DNA from 2 places in the Streptomyces sp. NPDC000345 genome. Region 1 is predicted to be linked to the other one. Evidence: riboswitches for the same ligand, from Rfam matches in the RefSeq annotation. Region 1 holds a riboswitch; the other holds the start of a gene.
What was found. Region 1 has a riboswitch for glycine ahead of gcvT (glycine cleavage system aminomethyltransferase GcvT). Riboswitches for the same ligand answer to the same signal wherever they lie in the genome.
Positions count from the first base shown of each region.

Region 1 (6,630 bases):
CTCGGCCGTGAAGCCGCGGGTCGCCAGGGCGGGCGTGCCGATCCGCAGGCCCGAGGTGACCATCGGCGGCCGCGGGTCGTTCGGGACCGCGTTGCGGTTGACGGTGATGCCGACCTCGTGCAGCCGGTCCTCGGCCTGCCGGCCGTCCAGCTCGGACTTGCGCAGGTCCACCAGGATCAGGTGGACGTCCGTGCCGCCGGACAGGACGTCCACGCCGGCCTCGCGGGCGTCGGCGGCCGTCAGACGCTCGGCGAGGATCCGCGCGCCCTCCACCGTACGGCGCTGGCGCTCCTTGAAGTCCTCGCCGGCCGCGACCTTGAACGAGACCGCCTTCGCGGCGATCACGTGCTCCAGCGGACCGCCCTGGAAGCCCGGGAAGACCGAGGAGTTCAGCTTCTTCGCGAAGTCCTTCTTCGCGAGGATGACGCCGCCGCGCGGGCCGCCCAGCGTCTTGTGGGTGGTGGAGGTGACGACGTCCGCGTACTCCACCGGGTTGGGGTGGAGACCGGCGGCGACCAGGCCCGCGAAGTGCGCCATGTCGACCCACAGGTACGCCTCGACCTCGTCGGCGATCCGGCGGAACTCGGCGAAGTCCAGCTGCCGCGGGTACGCCGACCAGCCCGCGATGATCACCTTCGGGCGGTGCTCCTTGGCGAGCTTCTCGACCTCTGCCATGTCGACCAGACCGGTCTCCGCGTCCACGTGGTAGGCGACCACGTCGAACTGCTTGCCGGAGAAGTTCAGCCGCATGCCGTGGGTGAGGTGGCCGCCGTGCGCCAGGTCCAGGCCCAGGATGGTGTCGCCGGGCTGGGCCAGCGCGAACAGCGCGGCCTGGTTGGCCGAGGCGCCCGAGTGCGGCTGGACGTTGGCGTACTCGGCGCCGAACAGCTCCTTGATCCGGTCGATCGCGATCTGCTCGGCGACGTCGACGTGCTCGCAGCCGCCGTAGTAGCGGCGGCCCGGGTAGCCCTCGGCGTACTTGTTGGTCAGGACCGAGCCCTGTGCCTCCATGACCGCGAGCGGAGCGAAGTTCTCCGAGGCGATCATCTCGAGCGTGGACTGCTGGCGGTTCAGCTCGGCGTCGACCGCGGCGGCGATCTCCGGGTCGAGCTCGTGCAGGGGCGTGTTCAGAACAGTCATCTGGTCCTCAGCCGGCGGTGTAGGCGGTGTACTCGTCGGCGGACAGCAGCTCGGCCTGCTCGCCCGTGACGCGTACCTTGAACAGCCACCCGTCCTCGAAGGGGGCGGAGTTCACCAGCGACGGGTCGTCGGCGACGTCCTGGTTGACCTCGACGACCTCGCCGTCGACCGGCGAGTACAGCTCGCTGACCGACTTCGTCGACTCCAGCTCACCGCAGGACTCGCCCGCGGTCACCGTGGCGCCGACCTCCGGGAGCTGGACGAAGACCACGTCGCCGAGCGCGTTGGCCGCGTGCTCCGTGATGCCGACCGTCGAGACGCCGTCCGCGGCGGCCGACAGCCACTCGTGCTCCTTGCTGTAGCGGAACTCCTGGGGGTTGCTCATGGCCTGAATTCTCCTGTACGCGGGGGAGTGCTGATGAATGAGGGACTGCTCGGGGCAGGCGTGAACAGCGCGGATGTGCGCAGGGTCACGTGCCCGACGGTCTCAGTGTCTACTTCTGGCGCTTGTAGAACGGCAGTGCCACGACCTCGTACGGCTCGTGGCTGCCCCGGATGTCGACACCGACGCCCGGCGTCCCCGGCGCCGCGTGCGCGGCGTCGACGTAGGCCATCGCGATCGGCTTGCCCAGGGTGGGGGAAGGGGCACCGGAGGTGACCTCGCCGATCACCTCGCCGCCGGCGACCACGGAGAACCCGGCGCGCGGGATCCGGCGGCCCTCGGCGACCAGGCCCACCAGCACGCGCGGCGGCTTCGAGGCGGCCCGCTCGGCGGCCTCCAGCAGCGCCTCGCGGCCGACGAAGTCGCCCTCCTTCTCGAACTTCACCACGCGCCCGAGGCCCGCGTCGAAGGGGGTCAGCGAGGTCGACAGCTCGTGCCCGTACAGCGGCATGCCCGCCTCCAGGCGCAGGGTGTCCCGGCAGGACAGACCGCACGGGACGAGCCCGGCGTCCCGGCCGGCCTCGGTCAGCGCCTGCCACAGCGCGACGGCGTGCTCCGGCTTCACGAACAGCTCGAAGCCGTCCTCGCCGGTGTACCCGGTACGCGCGATCAGCGCGGGGACCCCGGCGACCGTGCCGGGCAGGCCCGCGTAGTACTTCAGGCCGTCGAGGTCGGCGTCGGTGAGGGACTTCACGATCCCCGGGGACTGCGGCCCCTGGACGGCGAGCAGCGCGTAGGCCTCCCGGTCGTCGCGCACCTGCGCGTCGAAGCCCGCGGAGCGCTCCACGAGGGCGTCCAGCACGACCTGCGCGTTGGAGGCGTTGGCGACGACCATGTACTCGGTCTCGCCGAGCCGGTAGACGATCAGGTCGTCCAGGATGCCGCCGTCGGCCCGGCAGATCATGGTGTAGCGGGCGCGGCCGGTCGCGACGCCCCCGATGTTCCCCACCAGGGCGAAGTCGAGCAGGGCGGCGGCCTCGGGGCCGGTGACGGTGATCTCGCCCATGTGCGAGAGGTCGAAGAGGCCGGCCCGGGTGCGCACGGCGGTGTGCTCGTCGCGCTCGGAGCCGTAGCGCAGGGGCATGTCCCAGCCGGCGAAGTCGGTCATCGTCGCGCCGAGCTCACGATGCAGGGCATCGAGCGCGGTGTGACGGAGTGCGGTACTGCTCATCGGTCGGTCGTCTCCCAAGGGCATGACAGGCGAGGTCGTTCCTCCCCATCTGTCATCGGAACCTGAGAGGTTCGCCATGACCGTCCGCTTCTCGAGGAAGCGCAGGTCACGGCTTGCACCTTGGGTGGGGCCACCGGGAACGGCGGCCCGCTTTTCAGATGTGCCTCGCCCGCGCGGTAACGGGGCCTGAGAGATTCAAGGGAGGGACTTGCTCCTTCGGCGCCCCGGCGAAAACTGCTGCTGGGGACTCTCCCGCGCGGATTCAAACGGCCGGTATGCAGTTGGCGCGGACATCATTGCACGCCTTCACCCGATCGTGGCAGGCCGCATCTGTAACCGGCTTGTGTCGGTACGCGCACGAAAACGCGAGACACCGCGCATTACCTTCTCTTTACGCTGGAAGGGGATGAGGGACTTACCCGAACCCCAGGGGAGGACGATCACGGTGGACAGGACCACGGCGAGGACCACGCCCTTCGCGACGACCTCGGCACTCGCGCTGCCCGCGCTGCCCGCACAGCCGACGGGCCGGCCCCGCCAGGCGTGCGGCCCGCAGACCGTGCCCGTCGTCCGTGACCTGCGCGAGCGGGCCGGGCACAGCCCGCACGGCCTGCTGTTCGGCCCCCGTGACCTGGTCGTGGTCACCGGTCTGCCCGGCAGCGGGAAGTCCACGCTCATGCGGCGCGCCGTCCGGGGCATCCGCATCGACTCCCAGGACTCCCGCGACCGCTGGGACGCCCGGACCCCCCGCCTCCTGCCCTACGCCGTCTACCGCCCCCTGGTCCGCCTCGCCCACTACGCCGGACTGCGCCGCGCCCTGCGCACCGGCGAGGGCGTCGTCGTGCACGACTGCGGTACGCAGTCCTGGGTGCGCGACTGGCTGGCCCGCGAGGCCCGCCGCCGCGGCGGCACCCTGCACCTGCTCCTCCTGGACGTCACCCCGGACAGGGCGATCGAGGGCCAGCGCGAACGCGGCCGGGGCGTCTCGCGGTACGCGTTCCTGCGGCACCGCAGGGCCGCCGCCCGGCTCATCCGCGCCGTGGAGAAGGGCCGGCTGCCCGCCGGCATCGGCTCGGCGGTCCTGCTCGACCGCGACGCGGCGGACGCCCTGAGCCGGATCGGGTTCACGGGCGGGGACAGGACCTGACACCCACAGGGGCGACGGGGGCCGCGAGGGCGCAGGAAAGCCCCCGGGCACCCGCTAGCCTTTCAGCCCCAGCAGTGGTTCCCAGCAGGCGGTAGGCAGATGGACTTCCCCCCGGCGGACTTCCCGGTCTCCCCGGACTTCCCGGCGCAAGCGCACCCCCATCCGCACGGCGGATGGCCCGGCAACGAGTTGGAGGAGGTGCTCTCCGCATCCCTCGGCATGCCGGGCGCCGGCGGCCGGATCGTCGAGGTGCTCGGCCGCAGCTTCGTCTGGGTGCCCCTGCCCAACGGCGGCGGCCCGCACAGCGGCCCGCTCGACCTGCCCACGGTGGAGCTGGAGGGGCAGGCGTACGTGCCGGTGTTCAGCTCCGAGGAACAGTTCCGCCAGGTCGTCGGCTCCCACATGTCGTACACCATCGCCCCGGCGGTGGAGTTCGCCCGCGGGCTGCCCCCGCAGGTCGGCATCCTCGTCAACCCGGACGGTGTGATCGGCATACCGCTGCCCCCGCCCGCCGTGGCCGAGTTGTGCCGCGCGGGCCGCACCGTGCTGGACGGTCCCGCGAGCGGCGGCCGCGTCCGCCTCTTCGAGCCCGACTGGCAGGACGACCCGGTGGACTTCTTCGCCGCCGCCTGCGCCGAGTTCGAGGCGACGGGCGTGGTCCTCACGGCCCGCCGCTGCCTCGCCGCCGTCGAGACGGCCGACCCGGTCATGTTCGTGGGCGTCGAGCTCTCCCACCTCGAAGGCGACGTCCGCGAACTCCCCCTGGACGCCCTGGGCCGGGCCATGGGCCGTGTCCCGGTGCGGTGGCCGGTCAACCTGATCCTGCTGGACGTGGCCCAGGATCCGGTGGGGGAGTGGATGCGGGAGACGGTCCGCCCCTTCTATACGAGGGTGCGCTAGCGACTCCGCGGGAACGGACCGCGCCCGCCGGGGACAAGAACCCCCGAGCTCCGAAGCGGTCGATGTCGGCGGCTCCACATAAGCTGTTCCCATACGCGGGGCAACACGGATGAAGGGGCGGTAACGGTGAGCGCCAGCGGCATCGCGGCCGGACAGGTCGAGCACATGCTGCGCCAGGTCACGCCCGGGCGCTACGACGCCTACGAGGCCCTCCTGCGCGCGCTCGCGACCCCTGCCTCCGGCCAGGTCTGGATGCTCCTGTGGCAGGGTCAGGCCGGCTCCCCGGACGCCCAGTACGGGAACATGGAGGTGGACGGCCACGGCTACGCCCCCTGCGTCACCTCCGCCCAGGAACTCTCCGCCAGCGGCTGGAACCGCTCGTACGAGGTGGTCGACGGCGTCGACGCCGCCCGCACGCTCTATCCCGACCACTACGGCCTCTGGCTGAACCCGCACGCCCCCGGCGGCGGCGTCGGCATCCCCTGGCTGGATCTGCGCCGCATCGCGACCGGCCTGGACCGGCAGCCCGCCGGACCCCTGCGGCTGTCCGAACCGGCCATCGAGATCCCCCAGTTCTACGCCCTGCTCGCGCAGAACGCCCACCGCACCCCGGCGGTCCGCGCGTTGCGCCGCGCCTGGGTGCAGCCGGCCCTGGGCGCGCCCTACCTGGCGGTCGGGCTCGACGTGTACGACACCTCCCCGCCGGCCGTGGACGCCGTACGGGCCATGATGCAGCAGTCGATCGGCGCCGTACCGGACGGGCTGCCGGTGTCGACGGTCGCCATGACCGACGACCACGACCCGGTCGTGATGTGGATGCGGGCCAACGCCCGCCCGTTCTACGACCGTGAGGCCCACGTCCCCGCCGCCCAGGCACCGGCGGGCGGTTACGGCTATCCGCCGGCCGGCAGGTTCTGATTCCGGAGGCCGCCGGGTGACCGCGCAGGCCACCGACGGGAGTTCTCCGCGCGTAGATGGCGACGTTCTGTCCGGTTTTCATTGGATGTGCCCCAACAAGTCGCCGTCCGACCCGCGTTACCCACCGTCCGGATAACGGAACCCCTCTACCCGCATCACGTTTACGCATCCTTTCGCCGCCAACTCTGGCTACAGATCGCCAAAGCGTTGAAGACTCCCGGTCCAGGGGACTTCGTCCCCGTGTACGACGGACTGAACACGCCGCTACAAGCGGCAAGTGCGCGCCGGTCACCGCCGGTTGAGAGGGGTCCCTGCCAGATGACGGCACCATTGCACGAGCCGACCGCGGAAGCGGCCCCGAGCGCGGCTGAAGAAGCGGCGGTCGCCACCGCCGGCGCCAAGGCCGTACAGGGCCGTTCCCTGGGACGGATCGCCTGGGAACGCCTGAAGCGGGACAAGCTCGCCCTGACCGGCGGCATCGTGGTGCTCCTGCTCGTCGTGGTCGCCCTGCTCGCCCCGGTCATCACGAGCCTGCTCGGCCAGGACCCGAACGAGTATCACGAGAACCTCATCGACCCGCTGTTCGGCACCCCGACCGGTTCCCTCGGCGGCATGAGCGGCGAGCACCTGCTGGGCGTCGAGCCGGTCAACGGCCGCGACATCTTCGCGCGCATCCTCTACGGTGCCCGCATCTCCCTGCTGGTCGGCTTCCTGTCGGCGGTCGTCGCCGTGATCCTCGGCACCGTCCTCGGCGTCCTCGCCGGCTTCTTCGGCGGCTGGGTCGACTCCGTGATCAGCCGCGTCATGGACGGCCTGCTCGCCTTCCCCCAGCTGCTCTTCATCATCGCGCTGGTCTCCGTCATGCCGAACGACCTCCTGGGGCTGACCGGTTCCAGCGTGCGGGTGTTCGTG
Region 1 covers NZ_JBIAZE010000011.1:30,518-37,147, forward strand. The annotation lists gene glyA (serine hydroxymethyltransferase) at 1-1,140, opposite strand, end outside; gene gcvH (glycine cleavage system protein GcvH) at 1,148-1,525, opposite strand; gene gcvT (glycine cleavage system aminomethyltransferase GcvT) at 1,635-2,753, opposite strand; glycine riboswitch at 2,918-3,018, opposite strand; gene ACFY30_RS25505 (AAA family ATPase) at 3,160-3,900, shown strand; gene ACFY30_RS25510 (enhanced serine sensitivity protein SseB) at 4,000-4,800, shown strand; gene ACFY30_RS25515 (enhanced serine sensitivity protein SseB C-terminal domain-containing protein) at 4,927-5,718, shown strand; gene ACFY30_RS25520 (ABC transporter permease) at 6,037-6,630, shown strand, end outside.

Region 2 (6,630 bases), on a different contig from region 1:
TGTCGTAGGTGTCCGGGTCGAAATGCCCTCCAACCAACCGATCGTGCTGCTGCGTGAAGTGGGAGGCGACCGTTACCTCCCCATCTGGATCGGACCGGGGGAGGCGACGGCGATCGCCTTCGCCCAGCAGGGCATGGCCCCCGCGCGACCGCTGACCCATGACCTGTTCAAGGACGTGCTGGAAGCCGTCGGCCAGGAGCTCACCGAAGTGCGCATCACGGATCTCCGGGAGGGTGTCTTCTACGCGGAGCTGGTCTTCGCCAGCGGTGTCGAGGTGAGCGCACGCCCGTCCGACGCCATAGCGCTGGCGCTGCGCACCGGGACGCCGATCTTCGGCAGCGACACGGTCCTCGACGACGCGGGCATCGCGATCCCGGACGAGCAGGAGGACGAGGTGGAGAAGTTCCGCGAGTTCCTCGACCAGATCTCGCCCGAGGACTTCGGCACCAGCAACCAGTAGCCGCGGCTTCGGCGGCAGGCCCTCGGCACGAGGACGGCCGCCCTGTTTCCGGCACGTGCCGACGGCGAGTGAGAGCGTCCTACGCCCCGTGCGGAGCGCATTCGGCTAGCCTTTCCCCGCGGTGGGGTGCGGGAAACCACTCTTAGGGTGATTATCACCCGGCGTGGCGAGTGTGGCGATCGTTGACGCACCCCTGGTGACTGCCTACCGTCGAGAGGGCAGGTCAAGGACGGAGGTCGGCGTGAGAAGCAGCGGCGACGGTACGGCTGGGGGTGCCCCCGGACTCGGTGTCGGGGGGAGCGGTCCGTACCCTCCCCCAAGCTCTCGGCTACGCCCGAGCAGGGGATACCCCCATCAGGGCAGTGCGGCCGACCACGCTCCGCAGCGACCCGCGGCCGTGCCGAGCAGCGGAGGGGCGACGTCCATGGCGTCCGAGCAGATCGGCTACCGCGGACCGACGGCCTGCGCGGCCGCCGGCATCACCTACCGGCAACTCGACTACTGGGCCCGTACGGGTCTCGTCGAGCCCAGCGTGCGGCCCGCGTACGGGTCGGGTACGCAGCGGCTGTACAGCTTCCGGGACGTCGTCGTCCTGAAGATCGTCAAGCGGTTCCTCGACACCGGGGTCTCCCTCCAGAACATCCGTACCGCCGTCCAGCACCTGCGGGAGCGCGGCTTCCGTGACCTGGAGCGCATGACGCTGATGAGCGACGGCGCGACGGTCTACGAGTGCACCTCGCCGGACGAGGTCCACGCGCTGCTCCAGGGCGGCCAGGGCGTCTTCGGGATCGCCGTGGGCGTGGTCTGGCGTGACGTGGAGAGCGCGCTGTCGCAGCTGCACGGTGAACGGGTCGACACCGGTGAGACGCTCGTCGGGCCGAACCCGGCGGACGAGCTGGCCCGCAGGCGCAACCGGGCGGTCTGAGGCACCTCCCGGCGGAGGACGGCTGCGCGGGGCCGTTGTCAGTGGCGTGGTGCAGCATCGGAGATGTGAGAAACGCGCCCACGATCCTGCATCTCGACATGGATGCCTTCTACGCCCAGGCGGAGCAGGCGTCCAAGCCGAGTCTGCGGGGGAAAGCCGTGGTCGTGGGCGGTCTGGGGCCGCGCGGGGTGGTGGCCACCGCCTCGTACGAGGCGCGGGCCTTCGGGGTGCACTCGGCGATGCCGACGGCCCAGGCGCGCCGGCTGGCACCGAACGCGGCGTACCTGGTGCCGCGCTTCACGTTCTACCGGTCGATCAGCGACCAGGTGATGGCCTTGCTGCGGGCGTTGTCACCGCTGGTGGAGCCGCTGAGCCTCGATGAGGCGTTCGTGGACCTGGAGGCCGGGGGAGCGGCCTGGGACAGCGAGTCGGCGCGGCTGGCCGGGGTCCGGTTGCGGGCGGACATCCGGGCCGTCACCGGCCTCACGGGGTCGGTGGGGCTGGCCGCCTCGAAGATGCTGGCGAAGATCGCCTCCGAGGAGGCCAAGCCCGACGGCCTGGTGCTCGTCGAACCGGGAACCGAGCGGGCCCTGCTCGGGCCCATGTCGGTGCGGACGCTGCCCGGCGTCGGCCCGGCCACCGGAGACCACCTGCGGCGGGCCGGCATCACCACGGTCGACGAACTCGCCGAGGCCGGCGAGGACGAGCTGGTGCGCCTGGTGGGCAAGGCGCACGGGCACGGGCTGTACGCGATGGCGCTGGCGCGGGACGACCGGCCCGTGGTGGCGGAGCGGGAGGCCAAGTCGGTGTCGGTGGAGGACACGTACGACGTGGACATCCACGACCGCACGCGGGTGGAGCTGGAGGTGCGGCGGCTTGCGGAGCGGTGTGTGCGCAGACTGCGGGGCTCGGGCCTGTCCGGGCGGACGATCGTGCTGAAGGTGCGGCGCTACGACTTCTCCACGCTCACCCGGTCCGAGACCCTGCGCGGGCCCACGGACGATCCGGCGGTGGTGCGGGAGGCCGCCGCCCGGCTGCTGGAGTCCGTCGACACCACGGGTGGGGTACGGCTGCTCGGGGTCGGCGTCAGCGGTCTGGCGGACTTCACGCAGGAGGACCTGTTCGCGCAGGCGGCGGAGGAGGAGCGGGGCGTCGGGGCCGAGGAGGTGGTTCCCGAGGAGCCCGCCGGCGAGGAGCCGGTGCCGGTCGAGCACCGGTGGCGCCCCGGACATGACGTGGTCCACGCCGAGCTGGGGCACGGATGGGTGCAGGGCAGCGGCCTGGGCCGCGTCACCGTGCGGTTCGAGACGCCGGAGTCGGCGCCGGGGCGCGTACGGACTTTCCGTGTGGACGACCCGCTGCTGGCTCCGGCGGAACCACTGCCGCTGGTGCGGCGAAGACCTGAGGAGGACGGGGCTCCGTGCTCGCCCCTCCCGGATGGCTCGCCCTCCCCTGACCGGACGGTGGGATCCGGGACCACCGGGTGAGCGCCGCTCAGCTCTCGTCCGTGCCCGCGAGCCTGCCGAAGTCGTGGTCCGGGAAGGCGGGAGGCGCGGCCACGTCGAGGCCGTAGTGGTGGTAGAGCTGGAGTTCCTGTTCCGGGGAGAGGTGCCGGCCCACGCCGAAGTCGGGGGCGTCCTTGATCAGGGCCCGGTCGAAGGGGACGCGCAGGGCGCCGTCGACCAGTTCGCTGGGCTCCAGGGGGACGAAGGCGTCCCGGGAGAACAGGCCGGTCCGTATGGCCGCCCACTCCGGCACACCGGTGGCGTCGTCCAGGTAGACCTCGTCGACGGTGCCGATCCTGGTCCCATTGCGGTCGAACGCCTTGCGGCCGATCAGGTTGCGCGGATCGATGTCGGTCTGCACGGGCCCTCCACTTGGTCGCAACTCATCCGTAAGCACTACAAAAGAACACATCGGGACGGGCGGCCACTCGAGGAGGTCCCGTTGACCTCGCTGGTAGTCTGGCAACGGCTGCTGACCCCGTGCGGGAGAGTCCTCCGGAGATCACCGGAGGCGCCGAAGGAGCAAATCCTCCCCGGAATCTCTCAGGCCCACGTACCGCGCGGACGAGGTCACTCTGGAAAGCAGGGCGGATGTCGACGGCGTCGACGGCCTCCGTCCTCACCGACGGTGAAAACCGGCTGCCCCCGTGGCGGTCGGTGAAGCTCTCAGGTTGAGATGACAGAGGGGGAGGCCGTCCGGGTACCCGCGTCGTGGTGCCCCTCGAAGGTCGCGTCAGACCAGGAGGCCTCAGAAATGACCGCCGATCGCATTCCGCTCTCCGAGCTCGAACAGGGCATCCCCTTCGAGCAGCGCCACATAGGGCCCGACCAGGAGGCGCGGGCCAAGATGCTCGCGCAGGTCGGTTACGGCTCGCTCGACGAGCTCACCGCCGCCGCGGTCCCGGACGTGATCAAGAACGCCGACGCGCTGGACCTGCCGTCCGCGCGCACCGAGGCCGAGGTCCTGGCGGAGCTGCGCTCGCTGGCCGACCGCAACCAGGTCCTCGACTCCATGATCGGACTCGGCTACTACGGCACGTTCACGCCGCCGGTCATCCTGCGCAACGTCATGGAGAACCCGGCCTGGTACACGGCCTACACCCCCTACCAGCCGGAGATCTCGCAGGGGCGCCTCGAAGCCCTGCTGAACTTCCAGACCATGGTCGCCGACCTCACCGGGCTGCCGACCTCCGGTGCCTCCCTGCTCGACGAGGGCACGGCAGCGGCCGAGGCGATGGCGCTGTCCCGGCGGATGGGGAAGAACAAGAAGGGCCTCTTCCTGGTCGACGCGGACGTGCTGCCGCAGACCGTCGCCGTGATCGAGACCCGCGCCGAGCCGGCGGGCGTGGAGGTCGTGGTCGCCGACCTCGCCGAGGGCATCCCGGCCGACCTCGCCGCGCGTGAGATCAACGGCGTGCTGCTGCAGTACCCGGGCGCCTCCGGTGCCGTACGCGACATCAAGGCCGTGATCGACCAGGCGCACGGGCTCGGGGCGCTCGTCACCGTCGCCGCCGACCTGCTCGCGCTGACGCTGCTGAAGTCGCCCGGTGAGCTGGGGGCGGACATCGCGGTCGGGACGACGCAGCGGTTCGGTGTGCCGATGGGCTTCGGCGGTCCCCACGCCGGCTACATGGCGGTGCACGAGAAGTTCGCGCGCAGCCTGCCCGGGCGGCTCGTGGGTGTGTCCGTGGACGCGGACGGCCACAAGGCCTACCGGCTCGCGCTGCAGACGCGTGAGCAGCACATCCGGCGAGAGAAGGCCACCAGCAACATCTGCACGGCGCAGGTGCTGCTCGCGGTGATGGCCGGCATGTACGCCGTGTACCACGGGCCCGACGGACTGCGGGCGATCGCGCGGCGGACGCATCGGTACGCCTCGATCCTGGCCGCCGGCCTCGCGGCCGGCGGGGTCGAGGTCGTGCACGGCTCCTACTTCGACACGCTGACCGTGCGGGTGCCCGGCAAGGCCGCGGAGGTCGTCGCCGCCGCACGGGACCACGGGGTCAACCTGCACCTCGTCGACGCCGACCAGGTGTCGATCGCGTGCGACGAGACCACGGCGCGGGGCCAGGTGGCCGCCGTATGGGCCGCCTTCGGGGTCACCGGGGACATCGAGGCGCTCGACGCGGTCACCGAGGAGACGCTGCCGGCCGGGCTGCTGCGCTCCGACGCGATCCTCACCCACCCCGTGTTCCACCAGCACCGGTCCGAGACCGCGATGCTGCGCTATCTGCGCCGGCTCGCCGACCGGGACTACGCGCTGGACCGGGGCATGATCCCGCTGGGCTCCTGCACCATGAAGCTCAACGCGACCACCGAGATGGAGCCGGTCACCTGGCCCGAGTTCGGGCAGCTGCACCCCTTCGCGCCCGCCGGGCAGGCGGAGGGCTACCTCACGCTCATCCGGGAGCTGGAGGAGCGGCTCGCCGAGGTCACCGGGTACGACAAGGTGTCGCTGCAGCCCAACGCCGGTTCGCAGGGCGAGCTGGCCGGGCTGCTGGCCGTCCGCGGTTACCACCGGGCCAACGGGGACGAGCAGCGGACCGTGTGTCTGATCCCGTCCTCCGCGCACGGGACGAACGCGGCGAGCGCCGTGATGGCCGGGATGAAGGTCGTCGTCGTGAAGACCGCCGAGGACGGCGAGATCGACGTCCAGGACCTGCGGACGAAGATCGAGCAGCACCGGGACGAGCTGGCGGTGCTGATGATCACGTACCCGTCGACGCACGGGGTGTTCGAGGAGCACGTCGCCGACATCTGCGCGCAGGTGCACGAGGCGGGTGGGCAGGTGTACGTCGACGGCGCCAACCTCAACGCGCTCGTCGGGCTCGCCAAGCCGGGCCACTTCGGCGGTGACGTGTCCCATCTGAACCTGCACAAGACGTTCTGCATCCCGCACGGTGGCGGCGGCCCGGGCGTCGGGCCGGTGGCGGTGCGGTCGCACCTCGCGCCGTACCTGCCGAACCACCCGATGCAGCCCGCCGCCGGGCCCGAGACCGGCGTGGGGCCGATCTCGGCCGCACCGTGGGGTTCCGCGGGGATCCTGCCGATCTCCTGGGCCTACGTCCGGCTCATGGGCGGCGAGGGGCTCAAGCGGGCCACGCAGGTGGCCGTGCTCAGCGCCAACTACATCGCCAAGCGGCTCGAGCCGCACTACCCGGTGCTGTACACCGGCCCCGGCGGGCTGGTCGCGCACGAGTGCATCATCGACCTGCGGCCGCTGACCAAGGCGACCGGGGTGAGCGTCGACGACGTCGCGAAGCGTCTCATCGACTACGGCTTCCACGCGCCGACGATGTCGTTCCCGGTGGCCGGAACCCTGATGATCGAGCCGACCGAGTCCGAGGACCTCCTCGAGCTGGACCGGTTCTGCGAGGCGATGATCGCGATTCGCGCGGAGATCGAGAAGGTCGGCTCGGGTGAGTGGCCGGCCGAGGACAACCCGCTGAGCAACGCCCCGCACACCGCCGCCGCGCTCGGTGCCGAGTGGGACCACGCGTACACGCGCGAGGAGGCGGTCTTCCCGGCCGGGGTGTCCGCCGCCGACAAGTACTGGCCGCCGGTGCGCCGGATCGACCAGGCCTTCGGGGACCGCAACCTGGTCTGCTCGTGCCCGCCGCTGGACGCGTACGAGGACTGAGCGAAAGCCGAAGGCCGAGTGCTCCGCCCAGCTCGGGCGGGGCACTCGGCCTTCGGCGGGTCAGGCCGTCATGAGGGCCACGTCGGTGGACTTGACCAGC
Region 2 covers NZ_JBIAZE010000018.1:7,442-14,071, forward strand. The annotation lists gene ACFY30_RS32710 (bifunctional nuclease family protein) at 1-460, shown strand, start outside; gene ACFY30_RS32715 (MerR family transcriptional regulator) at 702-1,385, shown strand; partial or broken gene ACFY30_RS32720 (DNA polymerase IV) at 1,451-2,958, shown strand; gene ACFY30_RS32725 (PRC-barrel domain-containing protein) at 2,880-3,251, opposite strand; glycine riboswitch at 3,364-3,459, shown strand; gene gcvP (aminomethyl-transferring glycine dehydrogenase) at 3,645-6,530, shown strand; gene ACFY30_RS32735 (molybdopterin-binding protein) at 6,591-6,630, opposite strand, start outside.
Region 2: linked by a shared signal. The riboswitch ahead of gcvP (aminomethyl-transferring glycine dehydrogenase) and the one ahead of gcvT (glycine cleavage system aminomethyltransferase GcvT) in region 1 are both predicted to bind glycine.